3 regions of the Allobosea sp. 05T422_2 genome follow, and region 3 is predicted to be linked to each of the others. Evidence: predicted binding sites of a transcription regulator. Region 3 holds the regulator's gene; each other region holds the start of a gene.
What was found. The regulator PhoB, encoded in region 3, activates phosphate uptake and scavenging genes when phosphate is short. The targets are predictions, from matches to a motif close to TGTCATNNANCTGTCAT.

Region 1: pstS (phosphate ABC transporter substrate-binding protein PstS) is a predicted target of PhoB. The motif match lies at 2,588-2,604, and genes of this name have one in related genera.
Region 2: phnC (phosphonate ABC transporter ATP-binding protein) is a predicted target of PhoB. The motif match lies at 3,632-3,648, and genes of this name have one in related genera.

What each region holds. Positions count from the first base shown of each region.
Region 1 is NZ_JBFTLD010000360.1:484-5,371, reverse strand. It holds partial or broken gene pstA (phosphate ABC transporter permease PstA) at 1-424, opposite strand, end outside; gene pstC (phosphate ABC transporter permease subunit PstC) at 438-1,409, opposite strand; gene pstS (phosphate ABC transporter substrate-binding protein PstS) at 1,505-2,530, opposite strand; gene AC1DJT_RS33800 (ATP-binding protein) at 2,631-3,692, opposite strand; gene AC1DJT_RS33795 (hypothetical protein) at 4,307-4,597, shown strand; partial or broken gene AC1DJT_RS33790 (lysylphosphatidylglycerol synthase domain-containing protein) at 4,691-4,888, opposite strand, start outside.
Region 2 is NZ_JBFTLD010000010.1:9,897-15,319, forward strand. It holds gene phnE (phosphonate ABC transporter, permease protein PhnE) at 1-747, opposite strand, end outside; gene phnE (phosphonate ABC transporter, permease protein PhnE) at 744-1,625, opposite strand; gene phnD (phosphonate ABC transporter substrate-binding protein) at 1,718-2,635, opposite strand; gene phnC (phosphonate ABC transporter ATP-binding protein) at 2,707-3,525, opposite strand; gene AC1DJT_RS03480 (ImuA family protein) at 3,751-4,578, shown strand; gene AC1DJT_RS03485 (Y-family DNA polymerase) at 4,598-5,423, shown strand, end outside.
Region 3 is NZ_JBFTLD010000067.1:20,371-25,793, reverse strand. It holds gene pstB (phosphate ABC transporter ATP-binding protein PstB) at 173-973, shown strand; gene phoU (phosphate signaling complex protein PhoU) at 1,022-1,741, shown strand; gene phoB (phosphate regulon transcriptional regulator PhoB) at 1,775-2,473, shown strand; gene AC1DJT_RS14300 (YnfA family protein) at 2,593-2,913, opposite strand; gene AC1DJT_RS14295 (TIGR03862 family flavoprotein) at 2,988-4,205, shown strand; gene greA (transcription elongation factor GreA) at 4,215-4,682, opposite strand; gene AC1DJT_RS14285 (DUF1801 domain-containing protein) at 5,246-5,423, shown strand, end outside.

The sequences.
Region 1 (4,888 bases), on a different contig from region 3:
CGTAGACGAAGAGGCCGATCAGGATCGACGGCGCCGAGAGCAGGATGTCGTTGATGAAACGGATCAGGTCCGCGAGCTTGGAGCCCTTGCCGTATTCGGCAAGGTAGGTGCCGGCGAGCACGCCCACCGGCGTCGCCACGGCGATGCCGAGGAAGGTCAGCACGATCGAGCCGACAATGGCGTTGGCAAGGCCGCCCCCCTCGCTGCCGGGACCGGGCGTCACCTGGGTGAAGGTCGCGACGGAGAGCCCGCCGATCCCCTTCACGAGCAGCATGCCGAGAATCCAGAACAGCACGAAGATGGCGAGAAGGGTGAAGCTGGTGGCGATGATCTTCATCGCCCGATCCGCGGTGCGGCGCGCGGGGCGGACGCGGCCCCAGACCTGATGAGGCGTCGTTGCGGGCGGGGTGACGGCGCTGTTCATGGCCAGGCTCCGCTCAGAAGGACTTGACGCGCGCGACAAGGATACGCGCGATCACGAGGACGACGAAGGTGACGAAGAAGAGGATGCAGCCGAGCGCGATCAGCGCGTTGAGCTGCAGGCCCATCGCCTCGTTGAATTCGTTGGCGATGCGCGAGGCAATGGTCGAGCCGGGGTCCATGATCGAGGCCGAAAGCCGGTTGGCATTGCCGACGACGAAGGTCACCGCCATGGTCTCGCCAAGCGCGCGGCCAAGACCGAGCATGATCGCGCCGATGATCGAGACGCCGGCCTGCGGCACCAGCACATGGCGCACGACCTCCCAGGTCGTGGCGCCGATGCCATAGGCGCTCTCACGCAGCACGGACGGGATCTGCTCCAGCATGTCGCGGGTGATCGAGGCGATGAAGGGGATGATCATGAAGGCGAGGATGATGCCGGCCGTCAGGATGCCGAGCCCCGAGGGCGAGCGCGAATACAGCACGGTGCCGACCAGCGGAATGCCTTCGACGATGTTCGAGACCGGGATCTGCACATAGGCCGCGAAGAGCGGCACGAAAACGAAGAGACCCCACATGCCGTAAATGATCGAGGGCACGGCGGCGAGCAGCTCGATCGTCGTCGAGACCGGGCGCTTGAACCAGGGCGGCGCGAGCTGGGTGAGGTAGACGGCGATGCCGAGCGAGAGCGGCACGCCAAGGACCAGCGCGATCAGCGCGGTCGACAAGGTGCCTACGATGGCAGGCCAGGCGCCATACTGCTCGTTCTGGGTGTCCCAGACGCTGGACGTGATGAAACCAAGGCCGAATTCGCGGAAGGCGGGCCAGCCGCCGATGATCATCGAGGCGATGATGCCCGCGAGCAGCACCAGCACGAAGAGCGCGGCGGCCCGGCTGGCATTGCGGAAGACAATGTCGAAGGTGCCCTTTGGAGTGCGGCGAATGGCGGGCGCGCCGGGCGCGGCCATCTGGTCTGTCACGGCAGCCATCCGTGGTTACTCCGGTCGCATAAGAAGCACGAGGAAACGGGTCTCACAAAGTCGAACGCGAGGCGGGAACAACCCGCCTCGCGTCATAGCATGGATCAGAAGATCGGCTTGCCAGCCGGGTCGGTGGCGCCCTTCCAGGCGGCGCGGACCTGATCCTTGACGTTGGCCGGGAGCGGCACGTAGTCGAGATCGAGCGCGAGCTTGTCGCCGTTCTTGAAGGCCCAGTCGACGAATTTCAGCGCGGACTGCACCTCTTCGGGCTTCTCCGGCTTGGCATGGACGAGCAGGAAGGTGGCGGAGGTGATCGGCCAGGCCTGGGCGCCCTTCTGGTTGTTCAACGAGATGCCGAAGCCGGGAGCCTCGTTCCAGTTCGCATTGGCGGCAGCGGCCTGGAAGGACTTGTCGTCCGGAGCCGGGAACTGGCCGTCGGCGTTCTCGACCAGCGCATGGGCCAGTTTGTTCTGCTTGGCATAGGCGTACTCGACATAGCCGATCGAGTTCGCGACCTGCTTGACGGAGGCCGAGACGCCCTCATTGCCCTTGCCGCCGATGCCGACCGGCCACTGCACGGCCGTGTTGGTGCCGATCTTCGACTTCCAGTCCGGCGAAACGCGCGAGAGATAGTCGGTGAAGACGAAGGTCGTGCCCGAGCCGTCCGAACGATAGACCGGGTTGATGTTGGCGTCAGGCAGGGTCAGGCCGGCATTGATGGCGACGATCTTGGGATCGTTCCACTTCTTGATGGTGCCCTGATAGATGTCGGCGATGATCGCGCCGGTGAGCTTCAGCTTGCCCGGCTCGACGCCGGCAATGTTGACGGCCGGAACGACGCCACCCATGACGGTCGGGAACTGGATCAGGCCGTCCTTGGTCAGGTCCTCGCCCTTGAGCGGGGCATCGGTCGCGCCGAACGCAACCGTCTTGGCCTTGATCTGCCGGATACCGCCGCCTGAGCCGATCGACTGATAGTTGAGACCGATATTGGTCTCCTTCTTATAAGCTTCAGCCCATTTCGAGTAGATCGGGAAAGGGAAGGTCGCGCCCGCGCCGGTAATGTCGGCGGCCTGGGCAACGCCGGCCAAGCCGATCGTCGCAGCCGCGAGAATGAGAATTTTGCGCATTAGAGGAGTCCTCGTCTGGGTCGCAGTCTTTAGCAGCCCCGCTAGAACACCTTCCATGTGACAGACAGATGACAGACCGTCACGTTCGCCGTCACATTGGTCAGGACGGGCTCCGCATCATCGCGCCGAGGCGCGGCAGGATCGCCTTGAAGAGGGCGCCCTTGCCGTACTCGCTCTCGATGGTGAGACGGCCGCGATGGCGTAACACGATGTGCTTGACGATGGCGAGACCAAGGCCCGTGCCGCCGGCCTCGCGGCTCGCGGCCGTGTCGACACGATAGAAGCGTTCGGTGAGGCGGGGCAGATGCTCGGGCGGGATGCCTGGCCCGTCGTCACGAACGCTGACGCTGGCTTCGCTCGCGCCCTCGACCACATTGATTGCAACCACGCCGCCCTCACGGCCATATTTGATGGCGTTCTCGACGAGGTTCTCCATCAGCCGCAGCAACTCGTCGCGGTCCCCCGCGACTTGGACCGGCTGGGTCGGCGTCTCGAGCTTCAACGCCACCTTGCGCTCGCGTGCCATCAGGGTGAGCGAGTCGACGATCTCGCGCGAAATCGCGGAGAGATCGACAGGCGTGTCCGGCGCGAGATGGGCGCGCAGCTCGATGCGCGAGAGCGAAAGCAGATCGTMGACCAACCGCGCCATGCGCAGACCCTGTTCGCGCATGATGGCGAGAAAGCGGTCGCGCGCGCCGGTATCGTTGCGCGCCGGTCCCTGCAGGGTCTCGACGAAGCCGAGAAGGGAGGCGAGCGGCGTGCGCAGTTCGTGGCTGGCATTCGCCACGAAATCGACGCGCATGCGTTCCGTGACGCGCAGCTCACTCAGATCCTCGAAGGTCAGCACCACGGGATTACGCCAGACGCCGCCGGTCAAAGCTGCGATGTGGATGCGGAATGTGCGCTCGACCGGCACGCGCTCGACCAACTCGATGACCCGGCGCCCTCCACGGCGCGAAACCTGCTCGATCGCGTCGATCAGGTCGGGGTCGCGCAGGACGAGCGTGAGCGACTGGCCGCGTTCGAGCGCCGGAATGAGCGCGCGCATCGCTGGGCTCAGTGCCTGCGCCACCCCTTGCGCATCGAGCAGCACCACGGCGGAACCCAGCGCCTCGATCAGCGCTGCAGTGGCCGGCGCGTGGGGATCGACGACATCGACCATGTGAACATGCCTATCAGGAGGAAGCTGGCGCCCTCATAGGGGCTGGCACGCGCTCTGCCAATCGCTCCGGGCGAGATGCCCCCCGCACTTGCGAGGCCCCCCACAGCGCGCGGCGACACTGGGCGAAATCCACGCCATCCAGGATCTCAGCAGGAACGAAGCGCGCTTGGGTGGTCACTATCGGCGACGCGCCGGGCGCCGCGGAGGCCGAGGCTGTCTCGACCATGATCGGAATTGCGACCGGCCGCTCTCGCTCAGATCAAGAATGTATTTTCAGCCAATTATCATCGTTTTATTGAGACAACATCGGACTTGGAAAGGCTACTGATAATGATGCTCAATCGATGTAACGATGACCATCGGCATGGCCAGCCATCTTTTGGCCTTCTACGGACACTATTCGGACATGGAACTGGTCAGCCAGACCAAGAATTTGGTGGCTTGAGCCTTCCATTCTCCCTAGTCTTGTTGAGTCTTTTATGCGTCATTTTATCTTGGCTGCATGCGTTGCAGTATGCCTCCCTGCGACCGCCCAAGCCAATGTCCCCGCCGGCAAGGTTTCCTTCCAACCGCAAGTGAAGGGGTTGGGCTGCCTCAAACCGGAAACCCTGGCGATGATCAGCGAGTTGGTCGCCAAGATCGGCCCGATCAAGATCACCTCGACCTGCGGCGGTCGCCATGCCCGGAACTCGCAGCATTATAGCGGAAAGGCGATCGACTTCAGGCCACTAGCCGCCTCTACACGCAGCGCGGTCGCTGCCGCCAAGGCCCTCGCGAGCACCGGCGGCGTCGGTTCCTATTCGAACGGCATCGTCCATGCGGATGTCGGCGCGCGCGAGGCCTCCTGGTATGGGCACAAGCGCAGCAGCCGCCAGGTCGCCTACGCAGCGCGCAGCAGCCGCTAAAGCGTCGGCTTTCGAGAAAGACGCGGCAATCACAGCAGTCGGATCATCTGACCGGATACGAGATCAGGTCAGATGATCTGAAGGGGCGGCACCCTAGATATCGTGGCGCTTAATGCGGCGGATCATTTCGTGCAGCGCCAGCATCACCAGCGCCAGGATGAAGGGCAGCAGGTAGTAGATGATGCGGAAGAGCAGCAAGGCTCCAAGCACATGACCATAGGGCAGTCGGTTGAGCGCGACGAGCATCGTCGCCTCGAAGACTCCCAACCCGCCGGGCGTATGGGCGGCGAT
Region 2 (5,423 bases), on a different contig from region 3:
TTCCAGGGTGCGGATGGTCTCGGCGAGATAGAGGCCGATGCCGCCGGCGCCGACAATGCCGATGATGGTCGAGGAGCGGGTGTTCGACTCGATATAGTAGAGCACCTGGCTGGCGATGACCGGCAACACCTGCGGGATCAGGCCGAAGCGGATCTCGTGGAGCTTGCCGCCGCCGGAGGAGGTCACGCCCTCGACGGGCTTGCGGTCGGCGGATTCGATCGCTTCCGAATAGAGCTTGCCGAAGGCGCCGAGATCGCTGGTCATGATTGCGAGCATGCCGGCGAAGGGGCCGAGGCCTACGACATTGACCCAGATCAGGGCCCAGATCAGGGCATCGACGCCGCGCACGGTGTCGAGCGAGCGGCGCGCCAGGAAATGGATGACGCGGTTGGCGACGACGTTCTTGGCTGCGAGGAAGCCGAGCGGGAAGGCGAGGATCGCGGCGAGGATGGTGCCGAGAAAGGCGATGGCGATGGTCTCGAACAGCGCTTTCACGAAGATCACGGCGCGGGCCGCAGAGCCGGGATCCGGCGGCAGCATCAGCACGACGAATGTGCCGAGATTGCCGATGCCGGTGATGATCTTCCAGAACGAGACTTCCAGTGTGGTCAGGCCATAGAGGAAGAGGCCGAGCAGGGCGGCAACGACCGCGATGGTGGTCAGGCGTGTCTTCAGCGAGCCGTCGATGGCGCCTTGATGGCGACGGACGAGATCGGCGCGCTCGGTGGCGTTGAGGGCGAGGCTCATGAGCGGTGCTCCAGGCTGAGCAGGGCGTGGCGCAGACGCTCGGTGCCGTAGTCGATCAGCATGACGGTGACGATGATCAGCAGCAGGATGGCGCTGACATCGGTGAAGTAGAATTTGCGGATGGCCTCGATCAGATCCTGGCCAATGCCACCGGCCCCGACGAAGCCCATGATCGAGGCGCCGCGGACATTGATCTCGAAACGCAGCAGCGCGTAGCTGGCGAAATTGGAGAGCACCTGCGGGACGACGGCGAAGCGGATCGTCTGCCACCAGCCCGCGCCCGTCGCGGTGAGGCCGTCGACCGGCTTCATGTCGATGTTCTCGACCACCTCGGAGAAGAGCTTGCCCATTGCGCCCATGGTGTGGATCGCGATGGCGAGCACGCCCGGCAGCGGGCCGAGGCCGAAGGCGATGWCGAAGATCAGCGCGAAGACGATCTCCGGCACGGTGCGGCAGAATTCGAGGAATCGGCGGGTGGCCCAGCGCAGCCAGCCGGCACGGCCGAGATTGGCGGCGGCGGAAAAGCAGAGCAGGAAGCCGCCGACGGCGCCCAGCACGGTMCCGACATAGGCAATCAACAGGGTTTGCCAGAGCAGTTTCAGCCAGCCGTTCAGGCCCCAGTACCATTCCTTGAGATCGGCACCGAGCGTGGCGAGGTGCAGGGTCGGCAGGGTCTCGAGGATGTATTTCGGGAAACGCCAGGCGTTTGCGGCGAATTTCGCGAGATCGACCTCCGAGCCGATCGCGGAGAGGGTGACGCAGGCGATGAAGATGGCGGCGCCGAGCAGGGCCTGGCGGCGCTTTGCGCCCATCTCGCGCCGATAGAGATCGGCATGGCCGCGAATGGTGGGGTCGTTGCGATCGATCGTCAGGGTCATGTTGGTTCCGTCGCGGGGTTCGCCAGTCGCGGCGGGACGCCACTCCGTCATGGCCGGGATAAACCTGGCCATGACGGTCGGCGGGTAAGCGCTTACGAAGACTTCTTCTTGCGGAGCGCGTCGACGAACTTGTTCAGTTCGATGATCGGGTCGTAGGCCTTGTTGTCGACCGCGACGAGCGGGCCCTGCTTGCCTTCATAGATCTTGTCGAAGGCGACCTTGTCCTTGGTGGCGAGGTTGAGGACGGCGTCGCGGATCGAGGCCTTGAGCGGCTCCGGCAGGTCGGAAAGATAGGCCATCGGCGAGTTCACGATCTGCTCGGACTTGTAGATGATCCGGAAATCGTCGGCCTTGACCATGTTCTTGCGGGCCATGCGCTGCAGGTTGGATTCCTGCTCGTCGTTCCACCAGTTGGCGGCGATGTCGACGGTGCCCTGGCCGAGCGCGATGACCGCGTTCTCGTGGCTGCCGGTATAGACGACCTTGCCGAAGAAGGTCTCGGGCTCGATCTTCATGCCGTCGAGCACGAAGCGCGGCACATTGTTGCCAGAGGTGGAATTGGGATCGACGAGGCCGAGATTCTTGCCCTTCAGGTCCTCGACCTTCTGATAGGGCGAGTCCTTCTTCACGTAGAAGACGGAGTGGTAGCCCTTGGTGCCGTCGAGATTGGTCTCGATCGCGAAGGCATCGACCTTGGCGCCGGTCATGCGGGCGCGGGCGAAGGAGGCGGGGCCGTACATGCCGATATGGATGTTGCCGGCGCGCTGGCCTTCGATGATCGCGGCATAGTCGTTGGCGATGCGCAGCGTCACCTTGGTGCCGAGTTCCTTCGCGAGGTAGTTGACGAAGGGGGTGTAGCGCTCGACGACGCCAGACGCGTTCTCGGACGGGATGATGGCGAAGATCAGCTCCGGATACTTGGCTTTCCAGTCCTGCGCGAAGGCGGGAGCGGCGAGCGTCGCGGCCAGGCCGGCGGCGGCGAGCGTGAGGGTATGACGACGGGTCAGCATGGTTTGCTCCTGTTGAAGGCTGTTGGCGGTCTTTTCAGGTGTGAGCGGTCCTGGCCGGGCTTGAACTCGGCTCAGGCCGCGGTCTGCTTGGCGCGCTTGGCTTCGGCGATGGCGATGGCATCGAGCGCGTCGAGCGCCTCGGCGCCGGCATCCTTGGCCTCGATGCCGTAAAGTTCGGCCGCGATCTCGCGGGTCAGCGCCTGCGGCACGTCGTCGAACACGACCTTGCCTGCGGCCATGCCGATCAGTCGGTCGCAATATTTCGCCGCGATATCGAGATCATGCAGATTGCAGATCACGGTGATGCCGTCCTCGCGATTAATGCGGAAGAGCGCATCCATCACGACCTGGGTGTTGCGCGGATCGAGCGAAGCGATCGGCTCGTCGGCGAGAATGACCTTCGGCTCCTGGACCAGGGCGCGGGCGATCGCGACGCGCTGCTGCTGGCCGCCCGAGAGGGTCTCGGCGCGCTGGGCCAGAAGATGGCCCATGTCGAGACGCTCGAGTGCGGCGATGGCGCGGATCTTGTCGTCCGGCGAGAAGCTCTTCACCAGCGTCAGGAAGGCCGAGCGGTGATTGAGCCGGCCAAGCAGGACATTGGTCAGCACGTCGAGGCGGCCGACGAGATTGAACTGCTGGAAGATCATCGCGGTGTCGCGACGCCAGGCGCGCAGTTCGGGGCCCTTCAATGCGGTGACATCGCGCTCGTCGCTGATCAGGCGGCCGGAACTCGGCTCCGCCAAGCGGTTGATCATGCGCAGCAGGGTCGACTTGCCGGCGCCGGAGCGGCCGATGACGCCGACCATTTCGCCCTTCGGGATCGACAGCGAGACATTGTCCACGGCGGCTTTGCCGCTGAAGCGCTTGGTCAGGCCTTCGATACGCAGCATGAACGGTCTTCCCATCGAGGAGCGAGCATGGCGACATCCGGACATGGGCGAGGCGCAGTCCGGAGCTCATGCTCTCTTGCAGTGCGCAAACCGGTATCGGCGACAGATGACAGGGCCGTGACAGCAGGATCGGGGGCTATGGGGCGGGGCGTCACGGAGGCTGTTGACTCGTCTGAGGCGGCGGAGTCATAAAGAACAAAATAGGAACATTTGGAGTGCCAAGACGTGAGCGATCATGCCGTCGCCGCGCTGCGGCGAAGCATTGCCGGTTTGGAAAGCGTCTCCGTCTCGCTGGGCGGGGAGGCGAGCTTCAGCCTTGGCCACGCGGCGGCCGATGCGGCGCTGGGGCCGCTGCGCCGCCATGCCCTGCACGAGATCGTGGCTGCGGCGCATCAGGCTCCGGCGGCGACGGGCTTCGTCGCCGGGCTGATCGCGCGGCTGGAGCGGCGGCCGGTCGTCTGGCTGCGGCAGGATTCCGCCGGCGCGGAAGGGGGCGAACTCTATGCGCCGGGGCTTGCAGCGTTCGGGCTCGATCCCGACCGGGTGCTTGCGGTGCGGGGGCGCGATCCGCTTGCCGTGCTGAAGGCGGCGGGCGACGCCTTTCCGCGCGGCAATGACCCGCGCTCGGGTATCGGCGCGGTGGTGATCGAGCTCGAAGGTGCGCCGGCCTGCCTCGATCTCACGGCCAGCCGGCGTCTCGTCCTGGCGGCGCGGGATGCCGGCGCGACGGCTTTTCTCCTGCGGCTGGGAAGCAGTCCTGCTCCAAGCGCGGCGACGATCCGCTGGTCGGTTTCGGCGGCGCCTTCGGAGGGGCGGATGAGAGCGCATGGGCCGGGCCGGCCGAGTTTTGCGGTCACGGTGCTGCGCAACCGGCATGGGGCGACAGGGCAGTGGGTGATGGAGTGGGACAGTCATGCGTATAGCTTCCGCGAGCCGCTTCCTGTCGCTCTGGTTCCCGCGCCTGCCCATCGACCGGATCAGACGCAGCCAGGGCGCATCCGTTCGGGCAATATCGCAGAGGCCTGGCCCGCAGCCCGGCGGGCCAGCGGATGATCCTGGTCCTCTTGTTGTGGTGGGCAAGGCGAAGGGCGCCTTCCGGCTGACGAGCCTCGATGTCGAAGCCGAACGTCTCGGCCTTCATGCGACCATGGCGCTGGCCGATGCGCGGGCGATGATCCCGCGGCTGGTCGTGGTCGAGGAGGACAGGGCGGCCGATGCGGCCCTGCTCTACGCCGTTGCCGACTGGTGCGACCGCTATACACCGCTGGTCGCGCTCGATGGCGAGGATGGATTGCTGCTCGATATCTCGGGCTGCACCCATCTCTTTGGCGGCGAGGCCGCGCTTGGCCGCGACTGCCTGCTTCGGCTGAAACGACAGGGCTTTACGCTGCGCGCCGCCATTGCCGGGACGGCGCGCMCCGCCTGGGGTGTCGCGCGCTATGGGCGCGGCGGCATCGTGCCGCCGGACGGGGAGAGCGAGGCCCTGTGGCCCTTGCCGACCGCGGCGCTTGGACTGGAGGCGGCACGGCAGCACGGGCTCGCGCGCATGGGCCTCACCCATATCGCCGATCTGGAGACGCGGCCGCGCGCGCCGCTGGCCGCCCGTTTCGGCCGCGACCTGCTCGACAGGCTCGACCAGGCGCTTGGCCGCCTGCCGCAGGCGCTGTCCCCGCGACGACCGCTGCCGGACTGTATGGCGGAGCGGCGTTTTGCCGAGCCGCTGGCGCATGAGGCCGGTATCCGGGCCGCCCTGGCCGGCCTGGAGGAAAGTCTCGCCGGCATGCTGGAAGCGCGGGGCGAAGGCGCAAGACTGTTCGAGGCGAGCTTTTTCCGCAGTGACGGGGCCGTGCGCCGTCTCGGCATCGAGACCGGGATGCCGTTGCGCGATCCGGCTGCGC
Region 3 (5,423 bases):
TCTACCAGTTCGCCTCCGCCCCCTATGAGAACTGGCAGCAACTCGCCTGGGCCGGTTCGCTGATCATCACCGTCTCGATCCTGTGCCTCTCGCTTATCGCCCGCCGTATCGTGCGGGGCGGCAAATGAACGGCCTTAAACCCTCGTCGCGTTCGATCTGAAGGAACAAGTCGATGCTTTCGACGCTGGAACTGAGCCCGCAAGCGCTTGATGCCGAGGCCCCCGTCCGGATCGCGGTCAAGAACCTCGATTTCTACTACGGCGAGCACAAGGCGCTGAAGAACATCAATCTCGACTTCCGGGACCGCCATGTCACTGCCCTGATCGGACCGTCGGGCTGCGGCAAGTCGACCCTGCTGCGCATTTTCAACCGGATCTACTCGCTTTATCCCGAGCAGCGCGCCACCGGCGAGATCCTGCTCGACGGCCGCAACGTCATCAGCAACGATATCGATGTGAACGAGCTGCGCTCGCGCGTCGGCATGGTGTTCCAGAAGCCGACGCCCTTCCCGATGTCGATCTACGACAATGTCGCATTCGGCATCCGCCTCTACGAGAAGCCACCGAAATCCGAGCTCGATGACCGCGTCGAGGGTGCGCTGCGCCGTTCCGCGCTCTGGGACGAGGTCAAGGACAAGCTGAAGACCTCCGGCATGGGCCTGTCCGGCGGCCAGCAGCAGCGCCTCTGCATTGCGCGGACCATTGCCCAGAAGCCGGAAGTCATCCTGTTCGACGAGCCGACCTCGGCGCTCGATCCGATCTCGACCGGCAAGATCGAGGACCTGCTCGAGCAGCTCAAGACCGACTTCACCATCGTCATCGTCACCCACAACATGCAGCAGGCGGCGCGTATCTCGCAGTACACCGCCTTCATGTATCTCGGTGAGGTGATCGAATTCGACGCCACCAACACCATCTTCATGAACCCGCACAAGAAGCAGACGCAGGACTACGTCACCGGCCGCTTCGGCTGAACCGGCGCCCAGCCTTCCAACTGCTTTGCCGACAAAGGATACGCCGCGATGACTGATCACATCGTCCGCTCATATGATGCCGATCTCGAGGGGATCCGCCGCAGCCTGGCCGAGATGGGGGGCATGTCGGAGCGCATGCTCGGCGATTCGACAGTCGCCCTGGTGCGCCGCGACACCGGGCTGGCACAGAAGGTCATCAGCGCCGACCAGCGCCTCGACAATCTGCAGCGCGAGGTAGAGGAGAAGGCGGTGCTCACCATCGCCCGGCGCCAGCCGCTCGCCAACGACCTGCGCGAGCTGATCTCCGCCATCCGCATCGCCGCCGATATCGAGCGTGTCGGCGATCTCGCCAAGAATATCGCCAAGCGCGCGGTCGCCATCTCCGGCCAGTTCCAGCCGCCGTCGCGCGCGGTCGTCGGCCTCGAGCATATGAGCCGCCTGGTTCAGGCCCAGCTCAAGGACGTGCTCGACGCTTACGCCGTCAGCAACGAGCAGAAGGCCATGGAGGTCTGGCGCCGCGACGATGAGATCGACGCGCTCTATACCTCGCTCTTCCGCGAGCTGCTCACCTATATGATGGAAGACCCGCGCAACATCACCTTCTGCACGCATCTCCTGTTCTGCGCCAAGAATGTCGAGCGCATCGGCGACCACACCACCAACATCGCCGAGACGATCCACTATCTCGTCACGGGCGAAGCCTTGGACGCAGCCCGCCCGAAGCTCGACACGACCAATATCCTTCTGGACGCCGCCACCGGTGAGTGACCGGCGCCCGACACCTTTGGGACCGAGTGAGACATGCCTGCACGCATCCTGATCGTTGAGGACGAAGAGCCGCTGACCCTGTTGCTGCGCTACAATCTCGAAGCCGAGGGCTTCGAGGTCGACAGCGTCGCGCGTGGCGACGATGCCGAGCTGCATCTGCGCGATCATACGCCGGACCTCGTGCTGCTCGACTGGATGCTGCCGGGCCTTTCCGGCATCGAGCTCTGCCGGAGGCTGCGGACCCGTCGCGATACCGAGCGGGTGCCGATCATCATGCTCACCGCCCGCGGCGAGGAAACCGAGCGTGTGCGCGGCCTCGCCACCGGGGCCGACGACTATGTCGTCAAGCCGTTCTCGCTGCCCGAGCTGATCGCCCGCATCCAGGCGTTGCTACGCCGCGCCAAGCCGGGTCATGTCGCCGGCCTGTTGGCCGCCGGCGATCTCGAACTCGACCGCACCACCCGCCGTGTCCGCCGCTCAGGCAGCGAGCTGCATCTCGGCCCGACCGAGTTCCGCCTGCTCGAATTCCTGATGCAGGCGCCGGGGCGGGTCTATTCCCGGGCCCAGCTGCTCGACGCGGTCTGGGGCCGCGACGTCTATATCGACGAGCGCACCGTCGACGTCCATGTCGGCCGGCTGCGCAAGGCGATCACTCCTGACAACGCCAAGGACCCGCTGCGGACCGTGCGCGGTGCCGGCTATGCCTTCGACGAGACCTTTGCGCGGAGCTGAGACTTGGATCATCGGGGACTTGGATCATCGGGCCGGATATCGAATCCGCCCGACGATCTAACCGTCTATGGTTGCATCGGCCTTCCCGAAAACCGCAATCCACCTTTCGGGCCGATACCCTAGCGCGGCCCTGCGATAATAATCGCCGCGCCGGCGAGGCAGATCAGCCCACCGATAATGTCCCAGCGGTCGGGGCGAAAGCCTTCCACGGCCCAGAGCCAGGCGAGCGAACTGACGATGTAGACGCCGCCATAGGCGGCATAGGCCCGTCCGGCGGCTTCGCTCTCCGCCAGCGTCAGCAGCCAGGCGAACAGGGCGAGCGAAAACAGTCCGGGTACGAGCCACCAGATGGGCTTGTCGAGCCGGAGCCAGCCCCAGAACGCGAAACAGCCGGCGATTTCGAGAATGGCTGCGCCGAAATAGGCGGCGATGGTCGGCATGGTTCGTCCCTGTCGATGGCCTTCGGGGCGGGATTACCCTTGACCGCAGGGCGCGCTGACGGCAAGCCGGACCGATGCCCACACATCACGTCGCCATTATTGGAGCAGGGCCCTCCGGGCTGATCGCGGCCGAGCGCCTTGCGGCAGCCGGGGACACCGTCACGATCTACGATCGCATGCCCTCGCCGGCCCGCAAATTCCTGCTGGCCGGGCGCGGCGGATTGAACCTTACCCATTCCGAACCGCTCGACAGGTTCCTGCCCCGCTATCGCGATGCGCAAGCCTGGCTGGAGCCGGCCATTCGCGCCTTCCCGCCACAATCCCTGCGCGACTGGGCCGATGCGCTCGGGCAGGACACGTTCGTCGGCAGCAGCGGCCGCGTCTTCCCGCGCGCCATGAAGGCCTCGCCCCTGCTGCGGGCATGGCTGCGCCGGCTCGATGGTCTCGGCGTCGCCTTCGCGCCTGGGCAGCGCTGGACCGGCTGGAGCGAAGCGGGAGCTCTGACGTTCCGGAGCCGCGATGGCGCCGATGTCGAGGCGCGGCCCGACGCGACGCTGCTCGCGCTCGGCGGTGCGAGCTGGCCACGGCTGGGTTCGGATGGTGGCTGGGCACCCTTGTTGGCGGCGCGCGGCGTTGCGATCGCGCCGCTGCGCCCGGCCAATGGCGGTTTCACGGTCGATTGGTCCCAGACCATGCGAGAGCGTTTTGCCGGAGTACCGTTGAAGCGCATCGTCCTGAGCTTCGGCGGCCAATCCGTGCCCGGCGAGGCGATGATCGATGCGACGGGTCTGGAAGGCGGCGCGGTCTATGCACTCTCTGCCCCGATTCGCGAGACGATCCTGCGCGAGGGCAGGGCGGTCATCACCATCGATCTGAGGCCCGATCACGAGGCGGCACTGCTGGTCCAGCGCCTCGCGCATCGTCGCAAGGGCGTGACGCTGAGCAATCATCTGCGCAAGGCTGCAGGTCTTGCTCCATCCGCGATTGCGCTGCTGCGCGAAGCGGCGAAGGGGCCACTCCCCGAAGACGCGGAGAGGCTGGCCGCACTGATCAAGGCCGCGCCTCTGGTGCTCACCGGTCTCAGACCGATCGAGCGGGCGATCTCCACCGCCGGTGGCGTCGCCGCGGCCGAGGTCGAGGAAGGCTTCATGCTGAAACGCTTGCCCGGTACCTTTGTCGCAGGCGAGATGCTGGATTGGGAGGCGCCGACCGGCGGCTATCTGCTGCAGGCCTGTTTCGCGACCGGAGTCGCAGCTGCAGCAGGGATTCAGGCCTGGCTCGCGGATAGCTGAACGATCGCCTCAGGAGATCGCGATGATCTCGACCGCCTCAGTGCCGATGCTGACGCTCTCGCCAATGCCCTTGCCCATCAGCGCGCTCGCCAACGGCGCGACATAGGGCAGCGTTCCGTGTGCCGGATCGGCCTCGTCCTCGCCGACCAGCCGCCAGTTCTGCTCGCGCCCATCGGCCCGGCGGATCGTCACTGTCGAGCCGAAGCGGACGATGTCGTGCCTTTCCTGCGCAGGGGCCAGCTTGGCGCTGGCGCGCCGCGCCGCCCAGTAGCGGAACTCGCGCCGCGTCTGAGCGATCTCGGTGCGGTCGCCTCCGGCCAGCGCCGCCGCGTGTTCGTCATGCCAGCGCGCCAGCTGGGCCTCGATCTGTGCGAGCCCCTCAGGCGTCACGAGGTTCGGGTGAGGCGAGACTGGCCGGTCCGGCAGCTCGTCCAGGGTCCCTCTTTCCTCTGCTTCCTTGACGAAGGCGCGAGTCATTCTGGCCTCCTCCTATTGATCTCGGCACATCCGGCGAACCGGACCACAGCTTTCAGTGTTACGTCCTCACGACTGCTTGCGATGCAGCGCCAACCCGATGCTGGAATCTGAAGCGGCGATCACTTGGAGATGGGGATCAGGCACTGCCGAAGACAAGACCCGAACAGTCTACACCCCCGTGTCCGGCCGCACCATCAAGAGCAGAGCCATCGCGCGCTGCCCCTGGCCCCCGATCACGAGCGCAGTCCCGTTCCCAAGGGGGCAGCCGATGCCGGAAGAGCGCCGCGCTTGCGTCGGGCCGTCCGTCGCGGCCACCTTGATCCTGAGTTGCGAGACCCGACGGCGATCGTTGCGCGCGCAGGCTTCGATTGACTGACGTATAGCCCAATGATTATGAATGCAGATCAATAGCCAGAGAGTTATGCGTTGTGATCCGTGCAGACACACCGTGCTCTCCAAGACGTTTACCGGCCGGCCCAGCCTCTTCGAGAGGTTGCGCTGCGATCTCGAGCAGACGGTTGGCCCGATCCCAGAAGCGAGAGTTCCGGAGAGAAGGGAAGATCATGAGCCAGAGCGAGTCCCAGAACGAAAACTCCCCGTCTCGGATGATCGACGAGCGGATCACCGAGCTGGGCGACTGGCGAGGCAAGATGCTCTCCCAGCTCCGCGTATGGATCAGGCAAGCCGATCCTGAGGTGGTAGAGGAGTGGAAATGGCGAGGGGTTCCGGTGTGGTCCCACG